4 regions of the Oceanobacillus locisalsi genome follow, and region 4 is predicted to be linked to each of the others. Evidence: riboswitches for the same ligand, from Rfam matches in the RefSeq annotation. Region 4 holds a riboswitch; each other region holds the start of a gene.
The links. A riboswitch is a leader RNA that binds a small molecule or an ion and turns the genes downstream of it on or off. The one in region 4 is predicted to bind S-adenosylmethionine.
Positions count from the first base shown of each region.

Region 1: it holds a riboswitch for S-adenosylmethionine, as region 4 does, so the genes downstream of both, ACFQ19_RS02950 (homocysteine S-methyltransferase family protein) here and ACFQ19_RS17425 (5-methyltetrahydropteroyltriglutamate--homocysteine S-methyltransferase) in region 4, are expected to answer to the same signal.
Region 2: it holds a riboswitch for S-adenosylmethionine, as region 4 does, so the genes downstream of both, ACFQ19_RS16070 (VOC family protein) here and ACFQ19_RS17425 (5-methyltetrahydropteroyltriglutamate--homocysteine S-methyltransferase) in region 4, are expected to answer to the same signal.
Region 3: it holds a riboswitch for S-adenosylmethionine, as region 4 does, so the genes downstream of both, ACFQ19_RS03515 (YfcC family protein) here and ACFQ19_RS17425 (5-methyltetrahydropteroyltriglutamate--homocysteine S-methyltransferase) in region 4, are expected to answer to the same signal.

Region 1 is NZ_JBHTKK010000002.1:161,470-164,607, reverse strand. Features, by position in the region: gene ACFQ19_RS02955 (cyclase family protein) at 1-290, opposite strand, end outside; gene ACFQ19_RS02950 (homocysteine S-methyltransferase family protein) at 317-1,369, opposite strand; SAM riboswitch class I at 1,484-1,585, opposite strand; gene ACFQ19_RS02945 (hypothetical protein) at 1,906-2,208, shown strand; gene ACFQ19_RS02940 (YitT family protein) at 2,437-3,138, opposite strand, start outside.
Region 2 is NZ_JBHTKK010000023.1:58,076-61,213, reverse strand. Features, by position in the region: gene ACFQ19_RS16080 (ThiF family adenylyltransferase) at 1-99, shown strand, start outside; gene ACFQ19_RS16075 (DUF4256 domain-containing protein) at 313-882, shown strand; SAM riboswitch class I at 1,176-1,284, shown strand; gene ACFQ19_RS16070 (VOC family protein) at 1,506-2,318, shown strand; gene ACFQ19_RS16065 (NAD(P)/FAD-dependent oxidoreductase) at 2,346-3,138, shown strand, end outside.
Region 3 is NZ_JBHTKK010000002.1:284,640-287,777, forward strand. Features, by position in the region: gene ACFQ19_RS03505 (FecCD family ABC transporter permease) at 1-72, shown strand, start outside; gene ACFQ19_RS03510 (NAD(P)/FAD-dependent oxidoreductase) at 97-1,107, shown strand; SAM riboswitch class I at 1,233-1,345, shown strand; gene ACFQ19_RS03515 (YfcC family protein) at 1,491-2,906, shown strand.
Region 4 is NZ_JBHTKK010000028.1:8,490-11,627, reverse strand. Features, by position in the region: gene ACFQ19_RS17425 (5-methyltetrahydropteroyltriglutamate--homocysteine S-methyltransferase) at 364-1,479, opposite strand; SAM riboswitch class I at 1,577-1,679, opposite strand; gene ACFQ19_RS17420 (Fic family protein) at 1,882-2,628, opposite strand; gene ACFQ19_RS17415 (hypothetical protein) at 2,674-2,808, opposite strand; gene fosM (FosM family fosfomycin resistance protein) at 2,951-3,138, opposite strand, start outside.

The DNA.
Region 1 (3,138 bases), on a different contig from region 4:
TCAATCACAACCAGCGGGAGGACCACTTCTTGTAAATCCAATTCTTCTAAATAGCGTTGATCACGAACAAAATGAATCGGCGCATCAATATGCGTGCCGTATTGGCCCGAAACACTGAATTGCTGTGCAAAAAACCCGTCATCATGTGTGTATAACGTCTCAAACTCAGCATCTTTAAAAGCTGCGAAATGCGGGGAACTTGGACCAAACGTATGCGTTAAGTCTACCCATGTTTTTGATTTCAGTATATCAAGCGCTTGTAAGACCTCATTTTCTCTTGTAACTGTCATGGTAAATTGCCCCCTTATCTATTGCTTTAAGCTTTTGTTTTGTAATCCGTAATATGATCCTGCAACGTTTCATCTTCACCAAATAAGAAATGCTTATGCATATCCGGGGAATAGATGGAATTAATTGTTTCGATTCCAACAGCCTCAGCCACAGCACGCAACATCGCCGGAGAAGCTCCACAGCATAAGCCAATATAATTAACACCGATGCCATGTGCTTTCTTAGCCCATTCCGCCAGCTCGTAACGGTTATGATAAAGCGGATCAAGTGAAGTCGGGAAAGTTGTTTCAGTCGGCAAATGACAGCTGCATCCACCATCCGGCAAATTAAAGAATGTCGGATTTTCTTCTGTTGTCCGATATGGAATCGGCAAAGCCCCTACATAACCATCTACATGATCACAAATCTTCTCCAGATACGGCTGCATGGTATCCGGTCCGCGGAAACAGTTCATTCCCACAACTAAAGCGCCGTTATCCTCTAATATCTTACATGACTCTTCCACGCTGTAACTGTCACGCATGATATTTTCACCCATTAATCCCAAAGTGATTACTGCCGGCAAGTCATATTTTTTAATTTCTTCTAACGCAATCAATGCTTCTTCATGATAATAAAACGTTTCTCCGTTAATATAGTCAACGTCCTCGTCCTTACACCATGAAACCATTTCATTAAACATCGCTCTCACTTTATCTTTGGACGCCTGATCTTCCGGATTAAAAATATTGGTATTCGAAATATTCCCTGCCACCAAAGCTTCTTCTGTCGGGTGCTCTTTCGCTACTTCTTTCGCCAATTTAATCGCATTTCGATTTAAAGGTTCCAATAAATCTTCTTTACCGATGATGCGCATTTTTTCACGGTGTGCATTATATGTAAAAGCAAGCACCACATCTGACCCTGCATTCATATAATCACGATACACTGCCTTCAGCGTTTCCGGATTCTCCAGTGCCACCTCGGGTACAAAGGATCCTGCCTGTAAGTAACCTCTGCGCTCCAGTTCAAATAAGTATCCCTCTCCTGCAATAACTGTCCCCTGTTTTAAACGTTCTTCTAAACTTCTTTTCGCCATTTCTCCATTCCTCCTGTAAATTTTTACTTTTCATTCGCTGCTAAAAAATTGATATAAATACGAAAAACCTCTTCTTTTCAGAAAGAAGAGGTTTGAGTACGATATCAATGTCTCTCCTTATCTGCTAGCTTCATGCTACTGGAATTGGCACAGTTCTTTTTTAAGTCTGTTGCCGAGGCTTCCAAGGGCCAGTCCCTCCACCTCTCTGGATAAGAAAATGTATTGCTATTTATTTGTTGTAAACAACTATATATGTATTTGAATTCTTTGTCAATAAGAATTTTTTAAAATTTTCTAGTCTTATATCATTACTTCTCCTCAACATACGTTTAACAATCAGCCACATTTGGGTATATTGATATGACAGATAAAAAGTCATAAAATGTTCAAAAAGTATAGACAGCTTTGAAAAATAAGCTTATAATACACTTTACATCCTTACCAATCAATGAAGATATATTGAAATGACACTTCAATATTGGTATAATTAAGTTTTTCTATCAAATAAACGGTGATAAAAACGGGAGGAGGCGTAGATGATGAATCGCTATTTAATGATTGTTATCATGATTATCATTTTACCAATCACACAGTTATCTTCAGGTGTACATCACAGCTACGTGCTCACCGAACAGGAGATGCTGGTTGATACACAAATGACTCAAGATTTGGGTATTGGCGGAAATGATCAGACGGATAAATCATTCACCGTATACACAGCTCTAGTCATTACTTTATTCTTACTGGGAACGTTCAGTTTATTTACGATGATTGTCCGTATCAACCGTACAAAACAGCTGATGACACCCGTTTTCTATCAATCCAATTTCGTGGTTTAATTCTCTTTTGAAATCCACACTACTTTCAAAAGAGGAGGCTGACAAAATGATTATTTTGCGATTTATCGTTATTGGGTTCTTTGCTCTGACCGCATTATCCGTGTTCACTTATCAAGGTATTGAGGTTTCTCATGCTATCGCGGATTTGTTCAGATCTAGATCTTAATGCATCATATACAACAAGGCAGCCAATGCACTTCGATTGGCTGCCTTGTTTCTTTTCATTTATTAATCAAAATTACCGCCCCGTACTTCCGTCACTTCATGAACCGTGATAAAAGCCTCCGGATCAACATCTTGAATAATCTCTTTCATCTTGCTTTCTTCCAAACGGGTAATAATACTTTTCACTTGCCGAAATTCTTTTTTCGAATATCCGCCCTCTACATGCTGCACAGTACAACCGCGCCCTAAACGGTCTCTAATCTCTTTAATCATTTCATCCGCATAGCCGGTGATAATATATACTGCTTTGGTGCTACTCAAACCTTCCTCAATTAAATGAATTACTTTCGAAGCAATAAAATAAGCAATGCCTGACATTAATGCTCCCCGTAAACCAAACACTGTTGATACAACAATAAACACAAATAAATTAAGAAATAAAATCAAATCGCTTGTTCCAAAAGGCAGCTTGCGCGATAACAGCACTGCTAACATATCAATACCGTCCAATGCACCGCCATTACGGAGTGCAAGTCCCATACCAAAACCAATAATAATCCCGCCGACCACTGTCACCAGAAGGGTGTCTCCTTCAATTCCTATTATCGTCGGGATATGATGCATCATACTTGTACTGATAGCTAAGGAGGCAATTCCAAGAACGGAAAACAACGCAAAACCTTTGCCAATTTGTTTATATCCTAAGTAAATAAATGGAATATTTAAGATAGCAATTAAAACGCCTAGCGGCAATCCTGTCCATTG
Region 2 (3,138 bases), on a different contig from region 4:
TCTTTCCGGATTGTGCTCTTTCAGGACGGGCGAACTTTGGTTCATGGCACAATGGACCATCTGGAAGCGAAAAATGTGTATCATCGCTATCTAGGGTGAAGTACGAAAGGCGACGAAGCTATTCTTTTTTCAATCAATAAGCAAATATAATAGCGACTTTATCTCATCGTTCCATGTTTATTTCGCATGGGGCGATTTTTTTCTGTTCTTTAAAAACCAAAAACCTATATTCAATAGTGAAATGATCAGCTTGAATGGATATAATAAGAACTAAGAAACAGTTTTAATAACACAGCTTAAAGGAGAATAAACATGTCAAAACAAGATAAGAAAGAGCTCTCTCAAGAGGAACAAGAAGAAATACTGGAAAAGTTAAAGGTTCGTTTTGAAAAAAATATGGATCGCCATCATGATTTTGACTGGAATCTAATTCAATCAAGGCTGGAGGGTCATTCTGAAAAATTAGCCTCTTTATATGAAATGGAGAGAACGGAAGGCGAACCAGATGTCATTGGATATGACGAGGAAAGAGAAGAATACATTTTTGTAGACTGCTCAAAAGAAAGCCCGAAAGGACGCAGAAGTGTTTGTTATGATCGGGCAGCGCTGGAATCAAGAAAGAAGCATAAACCGGAAAATAGTGCGATAGATATGGCGTTGGATATGGGCATTGAAATGTTAACGGAAGAACAATATCGCGAACTTCAAACGCTCGGAACTTTTGATGCGAAAACATCGACTTGGGTAAGGACACCTGCGGATATTAGGGAACTTGGCGGCGCACTTTTTTGTGATTTCCGTTTTGGACATGTTTTCTTATATCATAACGGCGCAGAATCTTATTATGGTTCCAGAGGGTTCCGGGGTATGTTAAGAGTATAGATGTGAGCTCGAGAGATAGAGAATCAGGAATGTGTGTAAACCACCCGTTCTTGATTCTTTTTTAGTTGTTGTGAAAAAAGGCTGGTAATGCAGAGGGAATTATTCTGAATATGTGGCAGGGTTTGTGATTTTGCTTCCATAGAAAATAATATCCGGTTTGTTAATCATTACTTAATCACCAGGAAAAATCAAAAATACTAATTGACAACTTATTTTATATAAGATAGTCTAAATATTAATCTAATCCTTAGTTTTTTGATTGGGTTAATTGAAATAATGTTTAACATAAAGCATTCTTATCCAGAGAGGCAGAGGGACTGACCCTTAGACACCTCGGCAACAGACCGTATTGGAACTGTGCCAATTTCAGCAAGTCGAATGGAAGGCTTGGAAAGATAAGAAGAGAGAAGTAAAACAGAAATGGTTTACCTGCACCTCTTCTTATGTTGAAAAAGAGGTTATTTTTTATGCTGAGAAAATAAGCCATTTTATTGCAGAAGCATGATATCAAAATATCAGCCTCAAAAGGTAAGCGAATGCAGACTATTTTAATAGGAATGGAAATACAAACGATTACAATAACTAATTAATAAAAGGAATATAGAAAGTTGAGAGTGATGTACATGCATTTTGCTTTTGATCATATCGTGCATTTTATTGAAGATCCGGAAAAGGCCACTAGAACGCTCAAGAATAAAGGAATACATGCAGTTGAAGGCGGCGTGCACCAGAATCGTCCTACATACAACGCGTTAAGTCATTTTGATTTAAGTTATATAGAATACTTAGGTACGTCCGACAGGCAAATGCTTGAAGAGATGGAACATCCTCAGCACAGTATGATACAGACGATTATTAAGAAAGGTTTTCAAGAAGGTTTTGTCCGCTTTATTATTCGGACAGATAATATTGAAGCTGCTGCGCAACGTTTTTCTGACAAAGGATTAACAGTAAATGGGCCGGTCTATTTAAGCCGCGAACAGCCTGACGGCACTCTTTTGGAGTGGCAGCTTTTATTTATTGGAGATGAAAAGGATACATTGGAACTGCCTTACTTTATCCAGTGGAATGAAAGCGATAAGGAACGGAAAAAAGCATTAACCGAAAAAGAAATAATCGTCTCGCATCCGGCAGAGGCCAGCTTTTCCCATATAAATATTGCCGTAAATGATTTGGAAAGGACCGTAGATAAATGGTCTGATTTATTGGGGCTGGAAACAGAAGAATCCTATATGGATGAAGAACTGCAGGCAACATGCCAAAAGCTGCTTCTTCCTGGAGGAGATTTAGTGTTTTGCAGCCCGCTGACAACAGGTGTTGTTTCGGAAGTGCTGGAACAACAAGGAGAAGGTCCATTTCAGGTTAATCTTTCCAGCGAGCAAACCGATGATTTATTCGAATTTGGCGGTGGACGCTATCAAATCAAGAATGATTAAAAGAGATACAGTCTGGAGGTGTACAACGTGAGCTACAGTGTAATTGTTGTTGGCGGCGGAATTATAGGAACGTCGTCTGCTTATTATTTATCGAAAGCAGGGGCGGATGTAACGCTGCTTGAAGCAAAAGACATCGCTTCCGGCACATCGGGTGCCTGTGATCAGCATGTTCTGCTGCAATCGAAGAAGCCGGGACCGGTTTTGGAACTGGCTGTGGAAGGGAAAAAGCTCTATCCAGAACTGGAAGCGGAATTAAATACAGACTTGGAGTATCGTAGCGGTGGCGGAATGATACTGATGGAGTCAGAGAAAGAAAAAGAATTGCTGACGCAGAAGGTTGCGCAGATGCAGGAATATGGTGTCGATGTGACCACGTTGTCTGCACAAGGAGTCAAAGAGAAGCAGCCAGGTTTAGCGAATCATATCTTGGGATCTACCTGGTGTCCGGATGAAGGGAAAGTTAATTCATTTAACGTATGTTTTAGTATGGCACAAGCTGCACAGCAATTAGGCGCAACGATTCGTCTGGGCTCACCGGTAACCGAACTGATTACCAAACAAGATCGTGTTGTCGGCGTAAAGGTCAATGAAGAGGAAATGTATGCCGATGCGGTGCTTGTAGCTGCCGGAGTGTGGACCCCCGCGTTAATAAAACCTTTAGGAATCGATGTTCCTATTGTGCCACGGCGCGGACAAATATTAGTTTCCGAAAAAATCCCGCCTTTTCTGAAGCGGAGCGTTTTAAGCTATGCTTATATCGCAGCGAAAGGGAAAAATACGGCAGAGCCAAGTAACGGAGCTGATGCGGCAGGAGTCGGTC
Region 3 (3,138 bases), on a different contig from region 4:
ATACCGGTAGGGATTGTTGTTTCCATTGTGAGCGCACCTTATTTTGTTTATCTGTTGATGAAAACCAATTAATAATAGAAAGGAGCTCGGAGAATGATGAATGAGGAAATATATGATGTCACGATTATCGGCGGAGGTCCAGCCGGGTTATTTGCTGCTTTCTATAGTGGCATGCGGGAGATGAAGACAAAGATTATTGAATACCTTCCTTATCTTGGCGGGAAAGTACCTTACTTTTATCCAGAGAAAGTGATTCGTGATATTGGAGGAATTGCACAAGCTACCGGGGAAGAAGTAACGGATCAGCTCGTGGAACAAGCGATGACATTTGATCCGGAAGTGGTTTTAGGCGAACAGGTTGTAGATATGGAGCGAATGGATAATGGCCATTTTCAGCTCCTGAGCAGCAACGGCAATATCCATTATTCGAAAACAGTTATACTGGCAACCGGTTTTGGAACATTGCATTCCGTAAAGCTGGATCATCCGGAAGCAGTCTATTATGAAGAGAAGAGTTTGCATTATACAGTCAGAAAGCTGGCGGATTATTATGACCAGCATGTGCTTATTTCCGGCGGGGGCAACAGTGCGGTGGATTGGGCGCTGGAGCTTGAAAATATAGCCAAAAGTGTTACGCTCATTCATCGCCGCAATCAGTTTAAAGGATTGGAAAGCAGTGTGACCAAGTTAAAAAACTCCGAAGTCAATGTCATGACGCCTTATGAAATAAAAGCATTGTATGGAACGGATGGACAGGTCGAAAAGGTAGTACTTTCTCACTTAGAGGATGAAACAAAGGAGCAAGCGCTAGAGATCGACCGATTAGTTGTTAACCATGGATTTCAAATCAATCTGGAACCGATCACCTCGTGGGGGTTGGAAATGATAGATGGTATGATTGCCGTTGATTCCAGTATGCAAACATCTGTGGAAGGTGTTTTTGCTATTGGGGATATTGCCCATTACCCAGATAAGCTTGGGTTAATTGCCGGGGCTTTTAATGAAGGACCAATTGCTGCTAATCATGCGAAAAAAATTGCTGATCCGGAAGACCCTGTGCAGCATTTATTCTCTACGAATTATGCTGGATTTACCGACGAAGAATAGCTTAGGACGCATAGTAGTTGAAAAGGGGAATAAGCAGGAAACTTCTCTTGCTTTCATATATTGACAAAACAGGCAAGCGCCTATACAATTTCCACATTGAAGTAACTTTAAAATCTTATCATATATACTTATCCAGAGCGACTGAGGGACAGGCCCAATGACGTCCGGCAACCTCTTTATGAAAAGAAAAGGTGCCAATTCCTGCAAAATAAGACATGTTTATTTTGGGAGATAAGGCGAATGTAAAAACAGCCTTTTTCTTGTGGAAGAGGCTGTTTTTAATAGGTTTATAACATAAGATTTTTACATAGCAAGGAGGAGAGATTTCTGAAAAGCGTTAGAAATAACGGATATACTTATTTAAAAGCAAGAGGAGCGTAAATATGAAGAAGAATCACGATAAAGAAAAGAAAAAACTATTGGATCGCATTCCGCATCCGCTGGCGTTGTTGTTTTTTATTGTTGTTGCAGCGGCTGTTTTGACCTATATAATACCATCCGGCTCTTATGAAAGAGAGACGATAGACGGGACTACTCGAACGGTTCCTGATTCATTTCAATACATAGAGAACAACCCGGTCGGTATCATGGACTTATTTACGGCAATCCCTGAAGGATTCCGGGAAATGGCTGATATCGTCTTTATTACTTTTGCCGCAGCTATGATGTTCGGGCTTTTGGAAAGGACGGGGATGCTTGAAAATACAGTCGGTACACTGGTTCGCAAAGTCGGATTAAAACGACGTTTCCTTATTGTTGCGATTATGACATTTGTCTATGGATTTTTTGGGATGTTTGTCGGGCTTGAAAATAATATTGCCCTTATTCCAATCGCTGTTTTATTAAGTGTTTCCATAGGCGGTGATGCTGTACTTGGTGCGGGTATTGGAATAGGAGGAGTACTTGTCGGATTTGGTCTCTCTCCATTCAATCCTTATACGCTGGGGGTAGGACATCGAATAGCAGAAATGCCGCTATATTCAGGATGGTTTTTAAGAAGTATTTTGGTGGTTATCGTTTTATCTTTATTAGCCTATTATAATATTCGATATTTTAAAAAGATATTACAAGACCAGAAACATAGTTTGGCATATGGTATTGATACACAGGATATGAAATTGAGCCAGCCGCTTGAATCCTATCGGATGCGCAAAAAAGATATTGCGATGCTACTTGTGGTGATTGCAGGATTTGTGGTCATGCTGACAGGAATATTTATGAATGACTGGTATATTAATGAAGTTGCAGCGATATTTCTTATGATCGGTATTGCCTGCGGGATTATTGCAGGTATGAATGCCAATCAAATTGCGGAAGCTTTTTCAAAAGCACTTGAACCCAGCGCATTAGCAGCTATTTTGATCGGTGTTGCCATGGCGACTCAAGTGGTCATGAACCAAGGCAATATCAGTGATACGATTGCTCATGGGCTTGTTTCTGTGATGGAAGGTTTACCAACAACGCTGGCTGCCGTATTCATGACTATTTCCCAGTCGATTATTAATATTTTTATTCCAAGCGGCAGCGGCCAGGCATTAGTTACATTGCCAATTATGATTCCTGTTGGGGACATGTTAGACATTACACGGCAAACGACTATCTTGGCATTCCAAATCGGCGATGGTATTACCAATATATTTTCACCGACCTTAGGCGGTTTAATGGCGATGCTCGGTTTGTGTAAGGTGCCTTATGGCAGGTGGATTCGTTATATTTTTCCGTTTGTCATGATGGCTCTTGTTGTGTCTTGGATTGCTTTGGTGATCAGTCATTTAATTGGCTGGGGCGGATCGATTTAAGCGGATTTTAATGGTATATAATCAAAGTTTATTAAGATGATGGAACTTCCTTATAATCAGAAGTTGGCAGAGACTTGTCATTTCCTGATTATAAGGATTTTTTTATAAAGTGAAACTTCAATCAGTGGGGGTTTTCTTTTTATCCCCCACTGATTGTTAGTTGAACGAATCGGGCCGTTACTGGCTGTTGAATCTCCCACTTAGAAATAAAATTTTCACTCATTTCTTGAAG
Region 4 (3,138 bases):
CAGAAGGAGGTTTAATTTATATGTTTAAGTCTTTAAGAATCCAGTTGATTCTTTCGTCATTCGCTTCATTGCTGTTCATCATAAACACTTATTTGCATTTCAATTTTGCTTATCGATTCAATGATTTAATTGTAAATTTATTTTTATTCATTACGCTGGCTTCGGTTTTTAATACTGGTTTATTAACGCAAAAGTATTTACATTCAAAAACATAATAATACTTGTAACATTATACATGCTAAAATAACACGGTTTATTCAATAAATACAGGATAACCAATGATTTAACAATGTGAGAATCAATCCATGTAAAAAAGGAGACAGGAGAAGAACTCCTCTCCCAATCTCCTTTTCTTTCTAAAACTTATTTCCAAACATCCTCAGCAATCCGAACAACATGCCGGATTTTTTCCCATTGCTGCTCCTCAGTCAATAAATTCCCTTCCTCTGTGGAAGCAAAGCCGCATTGAGGACTCAGACAAAGCTGGTTCAACGGTACATAGTCCGCAGCTTCTGCTATCCTTGCTTTCACAGCTTCCGGATCTTCCAGTTCGCTGAATTTAGACGTAATCAGACCCAGTACAATATATAAATCATCACGGTTTACATGACGTAACGGTTCAAATCCGCCCGAACGATCATCATCAAACTCCAGGAAAAGCCCATCCACCTGCAGACTGCCAAAAATCGTTTCAGAAACCGCTTCGTAACCGCCACTCGACATATAGGTAGATTGGAAATTACCTCGGCAAATATGCATCGTCACCAGCATATCATCCGGTCTTTTAGCGATGGATTCATTGATTGCCCTTGCACTTAATTCAGCTGTTTTCTCCGGATCTCTTCCTTTTTCAATCAGAGAATTTCTGCCTTCCTCTGAGAAAAAAGTGGCCCAAGAAGTGTCGTCCAGCTGTAAGTAGCGGCATCCTTCATCATATAACGCCTGAATCACCCCTTGATAAGCAGTGACCAAATCATCAATAATCGCTTCATCATTTTCATAGACTCCGTCTTCGAAATCCGCCCGGAAAAAGAGCATATTCGGACTTGGAATCGCAAATTTGGCAACTGCATCTCCAGCAATACCATGTAAAAATTTATAATGCTCAATCATATAGTGATCGCTGAAACCGATTTTACCAGTCACCTTAATACCTCGTTTTTTGGTCTCCACTCCAGTGAACTGCAGACCTTGTTCTGCGGTATAACCTTCCACGCCATCTAAGCCTTCCAGAAAATCAAAATGCCACCAGGCACGGCGAAACTCGCCATCTGTCACTGATTGAAGTCCGGCTTCTTTTTGCTGTTCTACCAGTTTCGTAATTTCCTCATCCTCAATTTGACGCAATTGTTCCTGACTAATCTCTCCCTTTGCCTTTTGCGTACGCGCATCTTTCAAACGCTTTGGACGGAGAAAACTCCCTACATGGTCTGCTCTGAATGGAGCACGTGTATGTTTTGTTTCTGCTGCTGTTGTCATCAAAATACCCCTTCCTCTTTATCTACTGCTTTCATTCTATAATCCAATTTAAAAACCCCTTCTAAAAAAAGAAGAGGTTAACTATGATTAAGAACTCTTCTTATCTTCAAGCAAAAATGCTCCTGGAATTAGCACAGTACAAATCAGCGTCTGCTGCTAAGGCTTCAACGGGCCAGTCCCTCCGCCTTTCTGGATAAGAATATATGGAATTATACGAATAATTATTAATTACTCTACATGGAAGCGATGCATTCGTCAAGGAAATTACTAAAATTTAGGCAATTTGCTGTAATATATTTTCATCAACATTTTGTAAAAAATAACATGAATCAATTGATATATTCTTTTATTTCAGTAAAAACCTTTAGAATGCTTATTTTATATACCCTATTCTTTTCCATTTCATAAGTCCTTTAAAAAATCCACATGATTCTCTAAAGTATTCACCGCTCGTTCAGCTATAAACAATATAAAAGGCTCATAATCTCCTTTTGTCCCAGAAATATCAAGCACCTCATAATACCTAAACCTATCATCTTTTTCAATTGTAATTGGAGGAAATCCAAACTTCATCAACTCAAAATTCATCAATAATCTGGAAGTTCTTCCATTCCCATCAGAAAAAGGATGAACATTTACAAATTTGGCATGTAGCAGGCTAGCTTTTTCCACGGGATGTAAATCATTAACATTTTCACACCAATCCACCAAGTCATCCATCTCATCTTGAATTTTTTCATGAGATGGAGGTGTATGATTAGCACCGGTTATCAAAGCAGCAGTATTTCTATATTTGCCAGCAATTGATCGATCTATGCCTTGCATTACAATGGCGTGAATATCTTTTATGATACGTTGGTTTAACGGACTCTCAACATTTATTAATTCCTCTACGTACGTAATAGCTTCTTTATGATTATTCGCTTCAGCATGTTCACGAAAAGATTTGCCTTGAATAGTGATACCATCTTCTAAAACTGCCTTTGTTTCATACAGGGTCAACGTATTTCCTTCGATTGCATTGGAATGGTACGTATTTTTAATATAAAAATCCTCTTTCATATCTTTTACCACTTCATTTGGTAAAGGCCTCTTTTTATCTAATTGTTCTTTTAAAACATTTGATTTATTTAATAATTTCTTTTTCACACCCAAATATATATCCCTCCTGCCTTTAAATTGTAATCGTTTCGACTAATGCTGTTCAATAGTATAACATAAACCAAACCCTTTAACAGCTGCTCTGGCACATAATAAGAGCGACAGCCATATCCAAATTCGCCGTGGCAGTTGGACTTCTCGAAATACAAGGTCATGTTCTTTCTTCATGTCTATATACTCTCCCTTAATCATTTTAATAACGTTTAGATAGTACAACAAATGATGAAAAGACTGTTGCTATCGTTAATGTTTTATTAAATATTAACATATTTCTATTAGCAACGTTTGACTACAATACCGCTTAAGCTTGTTAAACATAAAAATGCATGTGTGGTTTATCCTGCTTATAATAATTTATTCTATCTTGCAGAGTACCCGTGTGGAATTCAAATTTATGACCATCAGGATCTGTAAAATAAATAGAGTTTTTATCTTTTTTATCCCTGGGACGACCAGTTAAGATGTTTACATCCAATTTTTCTAATTTGTTATACATTT